2 regions of the Chryseobacterium sp. 14P4.3.2 genome follow, and region 2 is predicted to be linked to the other one. Evidence: riboswitches for the same ligand, from Rfam matches in the RefSeq annotation. Region 2 holds a riboswitch; the other holds the start of a gene.
The links. Region 2 has a riboswitch for cobalamin ahead of AC27VX_RS14970 (TonB-dependent receptor plug domain-containing protein). Riboswitches for the same ligand answer to the same signal wherever they lie in the genome.
Positions count from the first base shown of each region.

Region 1: it holds a riboswitch for cobalamin, as region 2 does, so the genes downstream of both, prpB (methylisocitrate lyase) here and AC27VX_RS14970 (TonB-dependent receptor plug domain-containing protein) in region 2, are expected to answer to the same signal.

Region 1 covers NZ_JBYOKO010000003.1:30,546-39,023, reverse strand. The annotation lists gene AC27VX_RS05860 (CoA-acylating methylmalonate-semialdehyde dehydrogenase) at 1-477, opposite strand, end outside; gene AC27VX_RS05855 (bifunctional 2-methylcitrate dehydratase/aconitate hydratase) at 613-2,064, opposite strand; gene prpC (bifunctional 2-methylcitrate synthase/citrate synthase) at 2,217-3,371, opposite strand; gene prpB (methylisocitrate lyase) at 3,373-4,269, opposite strand; cobalamin riboswitch at 4,726-4,918, opposite strand; gene AC27VX_RS05840 (carbohydrate kinase family protein) at 5,823-6,743, opposite strand; gene AC27VX_RS05835 (MFS transporter) at 6,805-8,151, opposite strand; gene AC27VX_RS05830 (mannitol dehydrogenase family protein) at 8,158-8,478, opposite strand, start outside.
Region 2 covers NZ_JBYOKO010000010.1:1,558-10,035, forward strand. The annotation lists gene AC27VX_RS14945 (hypothetical protein) at 1-181, opposite strand, end outside; gene AC27VX_RS14950 (GNAT family N-acetyltransferase) at 371-892, opposite strand; gene AC27VX_RS14955 (VOC family protein) at 923-1,315, opposite strand; gene AC27VX_RS14960 (hypothetical protein) at 1,355-2,140, opposite strand; gene pafA (alkaline phosphatase PafA) at 2,245-3,891, shown strand; cobalamin riboswitch at 4,136-4,313, shown strand; gene AC27VX_RS14970 (TonB-dependent receptor plug domain-containing protein) at 4,346-6,172, shown strand; gene AC27VX_RS14975 (YncE family protein) at 6,192-7,247, shown strand; gene AC27VX_RS14980 (CCA tRNA nucleotidyltransferase) at 7,423-8,478, opposite strand, start outside.

The sequences.
Region 1 (8,478 bases), on a different contig from region 2:
CCACAAAGGAATCATTGCAGGAAAGTTGAAAGGTGTAATTCCCGCACAAACTCCAAGAGGCTGTATATAACTGTATGTATCAACTCCTCGTGCTACATTTTCTACGGTCTCCCCCATCATCAGAGTTGGAATATTACAGGCATGTTCCACCACTTCTATTCCGCGCCATACGTCTCCCATAGCATCAGCAAAGGTTTTTCCGTTTTCTCTGGACAGAATTTCGGCAATTTCTTTTTGGTTTTCCTTTAGGAGCTGCTGGTACTTCAGAAACAGCCTTGCTCTTTCGGGAGTGGCTACTTCTTTCCATGTTTTGAAAGCTTCTTTTGCCGCTTCAATAGCTTCATCTATTTCGGATAGTTCTGTAAGAGGAACTTCCGCCAGAATTTCCTGTGAAGCAGGATTTTCTACAGGAAGATAGTTTTTAGTTGTACTTTCTGTAAAATTTCCATTGACTAATATTTTTATTTTTTGTGACATAGATTTTTTTTAGTGTAGCGTGGAGAATTGAAAATGGAAAGTGAAAAATTGGAGAATGGGAAATGCAATAATAACTCAGCCTCTACATGTTTAATAACTTTTCATTTTCAATTTTCAACTCTTATCCTTTCATTTTTAAATTACTAAAAGATCAACAAATTCATTGACATCAAGGTTGATCAGTACATCATATTCCAACGAATTTTCAAGAATTGTTCTCTGTTGTTTTTCAGGGAAGATACGGGCGAGATTGACTTTATATTTTTTGATCAGCTCAGGAATACCTTCTTCTCTTCTACGCTTGTGGCCAATAGGATATTCTACTACAATTTCATCCAGGATAGTCCCATCGTTCAATTCTATAGTCATCGCATTGGCAATGGAGCGTTTTTCCGGATCATGGTAATCTGTTGTAAACTGAACATCTTCTACGCATTCAATTTTATCACGAAGAATATCAATTCCGGGATCTGAAGCAATATTATCTTCATAGTCTGCCGCAGTGAGTCTGCCGTAAATCAATGGAACGGCAATCATGTATTGGATACAGTGGTCACGGTCTGCAGGATTGTTTAATGGTCCTTTTTTATCAATAATTCTTATAGCAGCTTCGTGAGTACGTATTGTAAGTTTTTTAATATCATCTGTTGTTTTTCCAAGGTCTTTTAATTTTTTGTGTAATGTCATTGCTGCTTCTACTGCTGTCTGTGAATGAAATTCTGCAGGGAAAGAAATTTTGAAGAGTACATTTTCCATCACATAAGAACTGTAGTCTCTCTGAAATTTAAACTCATTTCCTTTGAAAGAAACATCATAGAATCCCCATGTTTTTGCTGTTAAAACAGATGGATATCCCATTTCACCTGTTTTAGCGATCAAGGCAAGACGTACTGCTCTTGAGGTGGCATCTCCTGCAGCCCATGACTTACGCGAACCTGTATTCGGAGCATGTCGGTAAGTTCTCAAAGACTGCCCGTCAACAAATGCTAATGATACGGCATTGATTATTTCATCACGGTTCAGGCCGATCAGTTTTCCAACGACTGCTGTTGAAGCCAGTTTTACCAGTAATACATGGTCTAAGCCAACTTTATTGAACGAGTTTTCCAACGCCATTACTCCCTGAATTTCGTGAGCCATGATCATTGCCTCCAGCACCTGTTTCATTTTTAGAGGAGCTTTTCCTTCTGCCATATTGGTTCTGGATAACCAGTCTGCTGTTGCTAAGATTCCTCCAAGATTGTCCGACGGATGTCCCCATTCTGCGGCCAGCCAGGTATCATTGAAATCCAGCCAACGGATAATAGCTCCGATATTGAATGCTGCCTGAACAGGGTCTAGCTGAAATTGTGTACCAGGAACTTTTGCTCCGTTTGGAACGATAGTCCCCTTTACTATAGGTCCTAAAAGTTTTGTACATGCCGGATAAGTCAATGCTTCCAGGCCACACCCGATTGTGTCTAAAAGACAGTAGTGAGCAGTCTTCCAGGCTAAATCATTTTTAATTTCGTAGTTTAATACATAGTCTGCAATATCTGCTAATACGTTGTCCGGTTGTGGTCTTTCGTTTGAAATGTGTGAGCTCATTTTTTATAATTGAAAATTTTGATTAATTGAGAATTGAGGATAAGAATTGAAAGTGGGGAGTTAAAAACTGATCACCAACTGCTTAAGGAGTTTAGTCTGGGCATTATTAATAATTAATTTTCCAGTTTTCACTTTCAGTTTTCAACTTTGAACTATTTCCTCTCGTTGATAGATATAAATTCTTTGTTTTCAGGGCCTGTATAATTGGCACTCGGTCGGATGATCTTCCCATCCTGTCTTTGCTCTATGATGTGGGCACTCCATCCTGTTACTCTTGAAATAACAAATAGAGGAGTGAACATCAGAGTAGGAACTCCCATTAAGTGATAAGAAACGGCGGAAAACCAGTCAAGATTCGGGAACATCTTCTTTTCTTCCCACATGACGGTTTCCAGTCTTTCTGCGATATTATACAGCAGCATATCTCCGGCTTCTTCAGAAAGCTGCTTAGCTACCTTTTTGATCACCACGTTTCTTGGGTCTGAGATGGTATATACCGGATGCCCGAATCCAATGATGACTTCTTTATTGGCGATACGCTTACGGATATCTGCTTCTGCTTCATCCGGGGAATTGTAACGGCTTTGAATTTCAAATGCTACTTCGTTGGCTCCTCCATGCTTTGGCCCTCTCAAAGCACCAATAGCCCCTGTTATACAAGAATAAAAATCGGAAGCTGTTCCCGCAATGACACGCGCAGTAAAAGTGGACGCATTAAACTCGTGCTCAGCATAAAGATTTAGAGATATTTCCATTGCCTTTACCCAGGAATCAGGAGCTTTTTTGCCATGCAACAGGTGTAAGAAATGCCCGCCAATAGTGTCATCATCTGTTTCAACATTGATTTCTTTACCATTATGAGTATAGTGATACCAATATAATAGCCCTGAGCTAAATGATGCCAGAAGTTTGTCCGCAATATCTCTTGCTCCTGCCATATTATGATCATCTTTTTCCGGCTGAATACTTCCGACTGCAGATACCATTGAGCGCATGACATCCATTGGGTGTGCTGCTGCGGGAATACTCTTTAAAATATTTCTTACAGAATGAGGCAATCCTCTTAGAGACTTTAATTTTGCTTTATAGTTTTTCAACTGGGAGGCGGTAGGCAGCTGGCCGTATATCAGAAGATAAGCAACTTCCTCAAACTCTGTTTTTTCTGCCAGATCCAGAATATCATATCCTCTGTAGTGAAGATCGTTTCCGCTCTTTCCTACACTACAAAGCGCTGTATTCCCTGCTGTGACCCCCGAAAGAGCGACGCTCTTTTTAGGTTTAAATGTTGGTTCGGTGCTCGTTGACATATCAATTATTTTGTTTAAAAAGGTTATCTAATTTTTGTTCGTAATTATAATATCCGATGCTTTTATAGAGCTCTTCCCTTGTTTGCATCGTATCCAGTACATTGGCTTGTGTGCCTTCTTTGCGGAGATGTTCGTATACATTCTGAGCTGCTTTGTTAGCCGCACGGAACGCAGAAAGAGGATAAAGGATCAACCCTACCCCTGCATTTTTCAATTCTTCTACAGTATACATTTCAATCATTCCGAATTCTGTTATATTGGCTAATACTGTGATTCCTGTGGCATCAACAAATTTTTGATAAAAGGTTATGTCCGGAACGGCTTCTGCAAAAATAAAATCTGCTCCGGCCTCTTTGTAAGCTACTGCTCTTTCCAGTGTCTTTTCAAGACCTTCATTAGCGAAAGCATCTGTTCTGGCGCCAATTACAAAATTATCATCACTACGGGCATCCGCAGCAGCCTTCAGTCTGTCTACCATTTCTTCTTTGCTTACCACTTCCTTTCCAGGGCGGTGTCCGCAGCGCTTTGCACCTACCTGATCTTCAATATGTAATGCGGCTGCTCCGGCCTTGATCAATGATTTCACCGTTCTTGCCACATTAAATGCAGAAGGACCAAATCCAGTGTCTACATCTACCATTAACGGGAGGTCGCAAACATTGGTAATACGCTGAACGTCTATTAAAACATCTTCCAGCGTCGTAATTCCCAGATCCGGAATTCCTAAAGAACCTGCCGCCACACCTCCACCGGAAAGATAAATAGCATTGAAGCCAGCCTGCTGTGCGAGTAACGCATGATTGGCATTAATAGTTCCAACAATCTGAAGAGGACTTTCTTTTTCCATGGCCTCCCGAAATTTCATACCGGGAGACTTCAAACTTTCACTTTTAGTCATTATAATATTTATTGTTTAGTTGAAATTTGTTCGTAGAAGACAATAGACAAACATTGCAGTAAGCAGCTCTATCCAATGATTGGGCGATAAAAAGTAATGAACGGAAGAGAAGCAAAGTAATGCTCTCCGTTTTCCGAAATTCGGAATTTTGAATAATTAAGTTCCTGCAAACCTGTTTGTTTCCAAGTCTGCTGCTCCTGCATAAATAATCGAGATCGGATAGATACACTTTTTAACTTTTTATGTTGATTAATAAAAAGTTCCTGATAAACTTCACAATACCTTTGGGAAAGAAAACTATGGAAAAGGAAAATACGGTGAACGATAGCATAATGAAAAAGCATACTGCTCCATTACCTATTTGTATCACAAAATAACATGACCTGACAAAGATTTTTGACCAAAATGTTATCCATATCGTATCATACCTGACTATAAGCTTCAGACCGCGAAAGCATCGTCAATTCGAAATAGGCAGGTCTCCTGACTTGTAACAGTTTTTATCGTCCTTCCCATATACCGGGTATACAGTGGACCTTTATTTTGATAAAAACCTTATCCGTTACTTACAGTTGCGCGACAGTTCGTGATTTGCACACGATTCCCTTTTAATACACAGCTAAGTGTAACCATTTTCGGTTGATAAAGAAGGTGTTAAGAACTCCTTGGTGGTAAATATAAGTATTTTATGAAAATGACCAAGAGATTTTATGCAAACAATAATTATTCCAAGCTAATCAACTGTAAATGTATCATTTAAAAAAACACAATTAACAATTCAAACATTACAATTTAGGCAATAACATTAATTTTTCGTTACTAAATTCATAAGATATGACGGTAAAATATTAAACCAACCTAAATAAAAACCTTATTTTACCTTTGCTTGACATTCACAAATAACAGATGTTTTCAAGGAAATTTTTGCCCTTTTTTACAAAAGTATTTTCTGAAATTTTCGCATAGGTAAAATCCGTATTGAGTGTCTGAAATTTTTACTGAAAACTTTACTGAAATTGTATTTTCAGAGACTTTATCGTAAGACATTTTACTTTAAAATAAGTTTCGGCCCATTGCTAAAAGCAATGGGCCGAAACTTATTTTTTACCACTTTCAACAAGCGAAAATATTATTTTATTTTAAATCTCTAGATTTTAGCTCTTCCTGTAATTCCCGGTCGATTTTTTTTGAATTTATGACAAAAGGAATAAAAACAACAGGTAAACATGTAAAGAATCCAAAACCATTTTTCACTGTACTGTAAATAGAAATACCAGCCATAAACCCTACTATCACTGCATTCATTATTTTGTTTGAACTGGCTTTTTTCGCTCTTTCTATCAGTTCCTGATTGTTTAACTCATTCAGTTTATTTTCTATTGGTTATTTAGATTTAAAGGTTACGAAATTTATACTAAATTGTTGAGCTAAAACATCCAACAGTATAAATAACCAAGATACAAAAAATATTTTTCCAATAAAATAAGAACAGCTAAAGGATCAGTATTCCTTTAGCTGTTCCGGTTGTAATGTTTGAGTTCATGTTTTGAACCTTAGCTGAGAGCAGTAACGGGATAACGGTTTTTAAATCTTTTAAAATCTTTTAAAGTATATTCCGGGCAGGCGCCTTCCTGTGAAGTAATAAAGGCCCCCAGTGAAACCGCCTGAGTCATAATCTCATGAGCAGAAGCTTCATTCCCGATCCTTTTGGATAAAAATCCTGCCAAAAATGAATCTCCGCTTCCCACCGTATCTTTAACCTCAACCGGGATTGTAGGATAGAGATAAAAACGATCATCTATAGCATACAATGCTCCTTTACTTCCTTTAGAAATAATAATTTCCCGAATCCCGAATTTGTCCTGCAGATATCTGATACTGTCTTCTTCGGTTTTATATTCTTTATCTAGAAAGTCCAGAACCATCCTCAGTTCTGCTTTATTGAATTTTGCCAAATGAGTTTTATGCAGCAGTTCGTTAATAATTCTGATATCGTAATAAGGTGCTCTCAGATTGATATCGAAAACATTATAACTTCCTGTTTCAAGCAGTTCAAATAATGTATTTTTTGTTTTTTCATTTCGGGCAGCCAATGTTCCAAAAACCAAAGCATCTGCTGTTCTGGCAGACTTAAGATTTTCAGGTGTCGTTTCTATAAAATCCCAGGCTACATTTTCTACAATATCATAATGGGCATCGTTATTTTCATCCACAGTAGCAACAACAGTGCTTGTAGGATATTCCTGATTGATCTGAATAGTATCTGTAGGAATCTGCCAGTTTTTAATCTTTTGCAGCAATTCGTGGCCAGGTTCATCATCTCCCACGCTGCTGATCATCTCTACATTTACACCCATTTTAAAAAGGTGGTACGCCACATTGAAGGGTGCTCCCCCGATTCTTCTTTGAGCCCCGGGAAATATATCCCAAAGAACTTCTCCAAAACAGACTATTTTATGTTTTTTTTCTTCCATTATTAATTGAATTATATTTTTCTAGTGTTGATAGACTAAAGATAGCTAAGAAAAGTGATTATCAGCTTACGATATCTTTTTCTCTTATTCTGGAACCGAACATGGCATAGCAAAGCATCAGTAATTCACAGATTACCGTAAGAAACCATGTCCATCTCCAGGACCCGAAAACATCTGCCAGACCTCCCTGAATAAGCGTAAAAACGGCTCCTCCAAATACGGCAGAAATAAATATTCCTGAAGCTTTTGAGGTATATTTGTTTAACCCTTTTATAGAGAGTGAATAAATACAGCTCCACATAGATGAATGCAGAAGACCGATAGCCACCAGAAACCAGAGATTCTGAGTAACCATAGAAACCAAAGCAAATACACCCGCTAAAACAGTTGTTACAATCAGCTGAGTTCTCGCAGATATTTTGTTAAAAAAGCTTGATACAGATCTTCCTACAAGAAATCCCCCCCAATAAAGTGTAGACAACAAAGCATGAATTCCAAAATCAACTCCGCCAATGATAATATCTGTTTTACCAAAGAAACTGATCGGGTGTCCCGAATCCATAAGCTCAAAAGCATAAAGATTAATATTGGCTCCGATAGCCACCTCTGTTCCCACATAAAAGAATATCGCAAGAACTCCCAACACAAAATGCCGGAATGACCAGATACTTCTTTCCAGTTTTTCACCATCTGCAGCCCTTGTGTTCGCAATATCCGGCAGATAAAGCTTTTTGGTTACCATAATAATGATCAGGATACACAGGATAAGCATTGAAAGCGGAAACAGCAATTGTCTTATCTCAATACTTTCTATCGAAATACCGCTGAACATTACAACTGTGACAAAAAAAGGTGCTGAAGTAGTTCCTATAGAGTTAATGGCCGTTAAAATATTCAGACGCTGAACAGGCTGAGTACCTTTCATTTCGTAAGAGGCTGCATAAGGATTCACAACCACCTGAATAATCGCTGCAGAAGTTCCCATAAGATAAGATCCTACAACAAAAATCACAAATGCAAAAGGAATGACGGCATCTTTAATACCGAATTTCAAATCGGGATACTGAGATCCGAACCATGATGAAGACAGATACATAAACAGTCCTGAAATCATAAACAAAAGCCCCCTGAGAATGGTATTTTTATATCCAAAAGCATTTACCCATTTACTTCCCAGTGTCCCATTCAGCAGGTAACCCAGAAAAAAGAAAAAGGTAGTCATTGTCGTAAATGTATTTTTGAGACTTCCTGCATGACTGAGAAAAGTGAACTTCAAAGGAGCCTGCAGCTGTTCATTTACCGTAGTCAGAAACCCAACGATAAAGTAAATAAATGTAATGATCGCAAAGGGAAGAATGGGATTATCAGACTTTCCTCCCGAAGACTTTATATCAGTTGGTGTGATCATGGCAACTTATTTTATAATTGATTTTAAAACAGGACCACATCCCTCTTCTTTTATTGCATTCACAAAACCCGTATATAAGCCTGTAAATTTATTTGAATCCTTAAGATTCATTCCTTTAAAAGCTGATAATTCTAGAAAGTCAAGTGGTTTCTGGCTTTTGATCAGGTTTTCATCATTTGCTGTAAGCCACGGCTCTGCAATTTCATAGGAACTGCCAGAATCATCAGTTTTATACTTCAGATAATGCCTATAGGAAGCAATCAGAAAAGCAGGGCGGACAAGATCGGCATCAGCTTTGATCATATTATCAAGATTAGGGATAATATA
Region 2 (8,478 bases):
CGCCTCCAGGATTACTGCTGCCACCTCCACCACTGGAAACTCTATAGCAAGTACCATTACTACAGTAGTATGAACCGGAGGTGGGAGGACAATAGCCGTCCATATCACAGAATGCATAGGCACTATCACCTCCACTAATTAATACAAGCTGACTTCTTTTTAATTTTTTCAAATTTTTCATAGTAAGTAATGTTTAATTTGTTGATTACTAATATATAAAAATATTAAAACACTTGTGAGTGTTTTAGTTGAAAAAGAGTAATGAATTACTTTGAGCCCTATTTACTTTATTCAGCCTATATTATTTCTTATTGGAGTGGAAGTTCTGATAGTGTTTAATTATAACTGCAATAAAAATTTTTCACCATAATTAATCCATATCTAACGTCATGAAAAGAGCTATTTCTTCGGGATTTTCATATAACCTTGTATTCAGCCCTGTAATATTGAATCCCATTCTTCTGTAAAACTGAATAGCAGGGTAGTTGGTGTTTTGGGTTTCAAGTTCAATGACTCTGCTTTTTAATTTTCTGGCTTCTTTAATGGCGCCTTTAATCAGTTGGATTCCGATTCCCTGTCGTCTGTGTTTTTCGTCAACTAAAATATTTTCAATATAAAAACTGTTATTCCATGCTCTCTGTTCACAGATGATCCAGCCTGCCAGTTCTCCATTGATATAGGCACCAAAAGAATTTCCTTTTTCAACAATATGATTAAGTTCTTCAAGTTCATCTGAACCGGTTTCCCAGATTTTGCTATATGAAATCAATTTTTCTTTCAAAATAAATTCAAGAGACCCTGCCAGCTCAATAGACGAAACTGAATATATTCTGTCTGTGGTATAGCCATTATGCCCCCAGTTTACGCTGGGGTTATGCACTAGTTTTTCCAATGTTTTTATTTCCAAAATAGTCCCGCTTAATTATTTAATTTCTGTACAGATTTCTATAAGATAATGATCAGGATCTGTGATATAGGCGGTTTTTTGTCCCCACGGTTTTACTGTAATATCTTCATAAAGAACAGCCCCGTTTTGAATGGCCTTTTCAACCAGAGCCTCAACGTCATCTGTTACAAATCCCAGTTCTATTCCAAAAGGTTTGCTGCTTGTTTTTGAGGTTAAAAACCCCTTCTTTATATTGGAACCGGCCAGATCAATAGAAGCAAATGATAAACCTGTTTCTCCGGTAATCAGCTCTCCGTAATCTTTTTCAGAAGTAATGAACTTTATTTCTGCATTGAATGTGTTTTTATAAAAATTCATAGACTGCTCCACATTTTCAACGTATAGAATAACATATTTGAACTTGATCATAATATCAGATTTAGTAATGAGTACTGAATTAAAATTGTTTTATTTATTTAAAATATAAGCTTCATCCACCATCAGTTCTACATGAGGCCCGTTCAATGGATAATAAGTAAGACCTTCAAGATGTCCAAAATTTAGAAGCGGGTATTTTTCTGTAAGATATCTTACTTTACTTCCAAAAGAATTGATATGAACTTTTTGAATGCTATCTTTTCTCTGTCTGCCGTTGGAGAAAAAAAGCATCAGGTTACAATGGTTTTTAAAATCAAAATCATGATAGTAAAATACATGAAGATTTTCTTCCCTGCAGATCTGTACCAAATCTTTAATGAAGTTTTTTTTATGATCTAAAGGCAGGTTACAGTCTATTCTTATAGAGTAATTTTCAGCATTACTTTTCTTAAATTCCGAACCTGTCATCTGAATAAACCGATGTTTTATATTTTCAAACGCTTCTCTTTCCGGAGACCAACTTTTAGTGGTCTGGATTTTGAAAGGAATACCGGAATCCAGTAATATTGCATTTTCATGAATCAGTAATTTTTCTATTTCAGTGGCGAGCTGGAAATGATAATCAAAAAGCTGACGGTCCGAAATGTTAATAATCAATCGATTTTCATTGATATTAAGAAGTATGAAGCTTTCTTTGAACTGTTTTTTCAGATCTTCCAGCTTTTGGATAAAATTGTTAATATGATCAACCTGTACTCTGGCTGCCAGATTTGCTTCATTATCGATATGACCTCCATATCCCTCAAAAAAATTAAAAAACTTGAAATGGTATAAATCTTCAGGAAACTTAAAATACCAGTATACTCCTAAAATCATGGTTGGTTGAGTTGATGAATTGGATAAATATCAAAATTAAATAAAATTTCACACTCCAAGACTTTCAAAACCCTTAAATTTGTCTTCAATAAAAATTTACTTGGATGCTTAGGAAAATTTCAATTGCGGCAGTTACTTTTTTGTCCGTAGTTACAATCAATGCACAGAAGAATAAAAATACCCAGCTGGAAAGACCGAAATTAGTGGTGGGTCTGGTCGTAGATCAGATGCGTTGGGATTATTTATACCGTTTTTATGGCAAATTCGGAAATGACGGTTTCAAAAGACTGTTGAATACAGGATATTCTTTAAATAATGTACATATTCCATATGTTCCTACTATTACAGCTTTGGGGCATACCTGTATCTATACAGGTTCTGTACCGGCAATTCATGGTATTGCAGGAAATGACTGGACAGATAAAGAAACAGGTAAAGGTGTATACTGTACGGCAGATGAAAGCGTTCAGCCTGTAGGAACCACCAATACAAAAATTGGCAGCCACTCTCCCAAAAACCTTTGGTCTACCACAGTAACGGATGAGCTGAGACTGGCAACCAACTTCCAGGGAAAGGTAATTGGTGTTTCTCTGAAAGACCGTGCCTCTATACTTCCGGCAGGACATACGCCAAACGGAGCTTTCTGGTTTGATGACAGTACAGGGAATTTTATTACAAGTACATGGTATATGAATGATCTTCCTCAATGGGTAAAATCATTCAATACACAGAACCTACCGGAAAAACTGGTAGCAAATGGCTGGAATACCTTACTCCCGATCAATCAGTATACAGAAAGTGCGCCTGACAATTCTCCATGGGAAGGATTACTGGGAAGTGCAAAGACCCCTACATTCCCTTACAGCAATCTGGCTAAAGATTATCAGGATAAAAAAGATAATATCCGCTATACTCCTTTCGGAAATACGCTGACACTGAAGCTGGCAGAAGCTTCTGTAGAAGGTGAAAAACTGGGTGGTGACAATATTACAGACTTCTTGGCAATTAACCTTGCTTCTACAGATTATGCCGGACACAAATTCGGGCCTAACTCTATTGAAGTGGAAGATGTTTATATCAGATTAGATCAGGATCTGGCAGAATTCTTTAATTATCTGGATTCAAAAGTTGGAAAAGGAGAGTATACTGTTTTCCTTTCTGCTGACCATGGTGGAGCACACTCTGTAGGATTCCTGAAAGAACATAAGATCCCGACAGGTTTCTTTGGAGAAGGAGCTCAGAAAGATCTTAACCAAAAACTGAAAGAGAAATTCGGAGCTGATAAATTAATCAATGCTATCGATAATTATCAGATCTATTTCGACAGAAAAGTATTGGCTGACAGTAAGCTTGAATTAGATGACGTAAGAAACTTCGCCGTTAAGGAGCTTGAAAAAGACCCTACTGTTTTATATGCCGTTTCTGTAGATAAAGTTCAGGAAGCAAGTATTCCGGAACCTATCAAACAAAGAATTATCAACGGAATCAACAGACAGAGAAGTGGTGATATTCAATTGATTTCTCATGACTCTATGCTTCCTCCATACTCTAAAACAGGAACTACACACAGTGTATGGAATTCTTATGATTCACATATTCCATTAATCTTTATGGGATGGGGAGTTAAGCAGGGAGAAAGTAATAAGGCTTATTATATGACCGATATTGCTCCTACTGTTTCTTCGTTACTTAAAATTCAGTTTCCAAGCGGAAATGTTGGAAATCCAATCACAGAGGTTATTGGTAAATAATTGAACAAAATGATTCGATCATATAGAACTGCCTTCATTTGAGGGCAGTTTTTTATTTTACTTATAAAGGTTAATTTACGCTTTAGGAGTGTTGTTCATCAAATCATTAGTAGAGATGATGTTTCGAATGGCTGTTTTTGATATTGAGAACAGTCATTTTACTTTTGTTTATTTTAAAGAAGAATCTATGGGAAAAGAAGCCGTGGTTTGCAGATTGGTTTTTTGGCTAATAGATATAAAAAGTTATCTTTGCAAAAATTTTGGTTTCCAGTATATTGGAATGAAAAGGGAATCGGGTGAAAGCCCCGGACTGTCCCCGCAACTGTAAATCGCAACTAAAAATTTCTGCAAGCAGCCACTGTATACAACGGGAAGGTGCAGAATGCGAAAGTCAGGAGACCTGCCAGAGTTATAACCAAAAAACATATTGCTTTCGGAGGAAAAGTAAAATAATATGGATATAAAAAGATCTTTAGCACTGCTTTTTTCATCTTATGGCTGTTTTCTTTTCGGACAAGAGAAAGCCATTGATACTATTTACATCTTCGACAACCAGATGAACAGGGTAAAACTCTTTCATCCGGTGAAAACCATTACAGCCGAAGATACAGAGAAAAATTCTACTAACCTTTCAGAACTGCTCAGGTTTCAATCTCAGGTTTATATTAAAGAAAATGGACGTGGGGCTGTTTCTTCACCTTCTTTCAGAGGAACCACCGCACAGCAGACCGCCTTTGTATGGAACGGAATTAATATCAATTCCAACTTTCTGGGACAAGGAGATATCAACAATATGCCGCTGTTCGGGTATGATCAGATCGGAATAAAAGCCGGTGGTGGAAGTGTGGTATACGGAAGTGGGGCTATCGGAGGAAGTATTCATATGAACAATACTCTTGATTTTAATAAGGGATTTCATGGGGGACTATTTTCAGAGGTGGCTTCTTTTAATACGTTTAATAACTTTGTTAAAGGATCTTACAGCAATGACAGGTTCAGCTTTAAAGCTTCGGGAAATTACTCAGTAAGTGAAAATGATTATAAGGTAAGCGACCTTAATTATATCAACAGGAACGGAAATTACTACAATACTACATTTAATGCAGGAGCTTCCTATAAAATAACTGATGAGCATAAAGTTTCGTGGCAAAGCCAGTTTTTTGACTCTTCACAGCATTATCCTATCTATGAAGAAACAGAAACGAAAACGAAATATAAAAGCCAGAGTGTAAGAAGCCTTATCTCATGGGACTGGAATAAAACAAAATTCAGCAACTCTTTCAAAACTGCTTATACAGAAGAAAATTTTCAGTATTTTGGAGCTTTGGATCTGCCTAAATCCAGTGGTGGTACAGGAAAAAACTATATTTTGAAAAATGATTTCAATTATTTTCTGAATTCAAAGTGGAATATTAATCTTATAGGAGAATTTCAGGTCAATAAAGGAGAAGGTTATAAAAGTGGAATAGGGGATGTAAGCAGAAATGTAGGTTCAGTTTCCGCATTGTTAAGATATTTCGCAACAAAGGACCTGCGTTTTGAAAGTGGGTTTAAAAAAGATTTTGTGGAAGATATCAATTCTCCGGTTCTGTATTCTTTCTCCGGAAAATGGGATACTTCAAAATGGTATAATGTAGGGCTTAATTTATCCAAGAATTTCAGATATCCGTCATTTAATGATATCTATTATGAGCCGGGCGGGAATAAGGATCTGAGACCGGAAACCTCTGTTCAGGTAGATATGAACCACGAGTTTAAAGTGAAGAATTTTAAACTTACCGTTTCCCCTTATTACATGGGAGTGACCGATCTTATTGTATGGCTGCCTACAGCTCTTGGGTATTGGCAGGCTTTCAACGTTAATAAATCCGAATCATATGGATTGGAATCTCAATTGTCTTTTAATAAACAATTGGGGAATCATAAGATTGGGCTGAATGCCGGGTATTATTACACGAGATCGATTGATAAGGAAACCCATAAACAGCGACCGTACGTTCCAATGCACAGAGCAACAGCAAATGTAGATTATGAGTATAGCTTCCTTAAATTCTTTGCACAGGGACTATTCAATGGGATTACTTATATAACAGGTGATGAAGACAGGAAAACAGCAATTGATCCTTATTTTATTTTAAATACCGGTATTTCGGCGACGGTTTCCAAAAGATATACCTTAGGAGTTAAAGTCAATAATGTAACAAATACCTATTATAAAACAGTTTCTTTCTACCCTTTGCCTAAAAGGAACTACAGCGTTTACGCGGCAATAAATTTTTAAAAATTAAAATTAATATATTATGAGAATAACCAGAATTTTAACAGTGCTATTTGCATTTGTACTATTGTTTAACATTTCTTGTAGCAGTGACAATGAAAGTTATGAAATTTCGCCAATCACGTATCAGGATGGGTATTTTATTTCTAACGAAGGAAACTTTAAAAGTAACGGTGCTAATGTAACGTTTCTTACAAGAGATTTAAGCCTGCAACAAGATAATATCTATGCTTATAATAATAACAATGAAATATTGGGAGATGTTCTTCAGGCAATAGGTCTTAACGAAAATAAAGCTTACCTTGTGATGAACAATTCTAATAAAATTGTAGTGGTGGATCGTTATACTTTTAAGAAATTGGGTACAATCACAGATCAGATCAACAATCCAAGAGGTATTACCTTCGCGAATGGATTTATCTATGTAGCTAATACCAATTTCTCTACCAATGTTAACAGTGTAACGAAGTATAAAATTTCTGACCTGTCATTTGTAAAGAAAATCGACTTTACTGAAGTTGCAGATAAAATTGTAGAAGCAGGTGGAAATGTTTTTGTACAGAATGCTTCATCAGGGTATGGAAATAAGATTACTTATATTAATACAGCTACTGATAATAAGACTGAGATTACTATTCCAAATGGTCAGATTGGTAGAACAGTTTCCTATAACTCTGATGTGTACACAATTTCAGGTACTACTGCCAATTCTTATATTTATAAAATTTCAAGTACAGGAACTTTGACACCAGTTGTTACATTAACGGGAATTCCAAACGGAACGAATCTTCAGATTGATAATGGTAAGTTTTACTTTAGTTCAGGAAACAAAATTTATACAACAAGTATAGCTGCTCCAGTAGTTCCTGCTAATCCATTACTTACTGTTGCAGATAACGGACCATCTTATTATGTTCTATATGGATTTACAGTTGTAGACGGAAGAATTTTCGCTTCAGATGTTAAGAAATTCGAAGGAAATAGTGAAATGACAGTATATTCTGCAAGTACAGGAGGTAAAATCAGATCTTTTATAACAGGAGGTTTGGGAGCTAATGGAACCTATGTAAATCCATAATAGACCATAATAAAATACAGCATATGAAAATATAATTTTTTATTTTTTTTCATCATTTGTGTTTTTTGTCCGGGCGGTTTCTCAGAAACCGCCCGGGTTTGTTTTAATAGTAGATACAAAAGAGCCCGGCGGGATGGAACATCCCGCCGGGCTCTTTATTTATTTGTCAATAAGATTATAGTGTTAATCCCAACTTTTCAGCCTCAGCAATTACAAACTTGGTAGCCTCTTCCTTTTCATTGGGAATCTCGCCTTCAAGAATAGCTTCTTTTACCTTTTCTTTTAAAATTCCAATCTCACGGCCTGGTTTAAGGTTAAACATTTCCATGATTTCCTCACCGGTAATAGGCGGTTGGAAGTTTCTTACCTGATCCTTTTCTTCTACCTCTTTTATTTTTACCGCTACATACTCAAAATTTCTTTTGAATTTATCCTGCTTTTTAGAATTTTTAGTGGTGATATCAGCCTTACATAAAGTAAAAAGATCTTCAAGATTTTCACCGGCATCAAATAAAAGCCTTCTTAATGCAGCATCTGAAGCATCGTCTGTAATCAAAGCGATAGGACGTGATGAAAGCTTTACCATTTTCTGAACATACTTCATATCACTTCCCAAAGGCAGTTTCAGCCTCTGAAACAAAGCTTTAACCATTTTCGAACCCAAAAATTCATGCCCATGAAAAGTCCAGCCTGTACCTTCCACAAACTTTTTCGTAGGAGCTTTTCCTATATCGTGAAGCAACGCCGACCAGCGCAGCCAAAGGTTGTCCGTATTCACAGAAATATTATCCACAACCTCAAGTGTATGGTAAAAATTATCTTTGTGAGTCTGACCTTCCACCTCTTCCACACCCTTCAGTTCAATAAGTTCAGGAATGATAAGTTTTAGCAGGCCTGTTTGCTCCATTAGGCTTAATCCTACGGAAGGCTTTTCTGATAACATGATTTTATTGAATTCCACCATGATTCTTTCCATAGAAACAATCTTGATTCTCTCAGCTTCCTGTTGTATTGCCCGCAAAGAATTCTCTTCTACCGTAAAATTTAAAGTAGAAGCAAAACGTACTGCTCTCATCATCCTTAACGGATCATCAGAGTAGGTTTGAGCTGGCTCTAAAGGCGTTCGTAAAATTCCCTTTTCAAGGTCGTCAATCCCATTGAATGGATCGATAAGTTCACCAAAATTATCCTTATTTAAAGAAATAGCCATCGCGTTGATGGTAAAATCTCT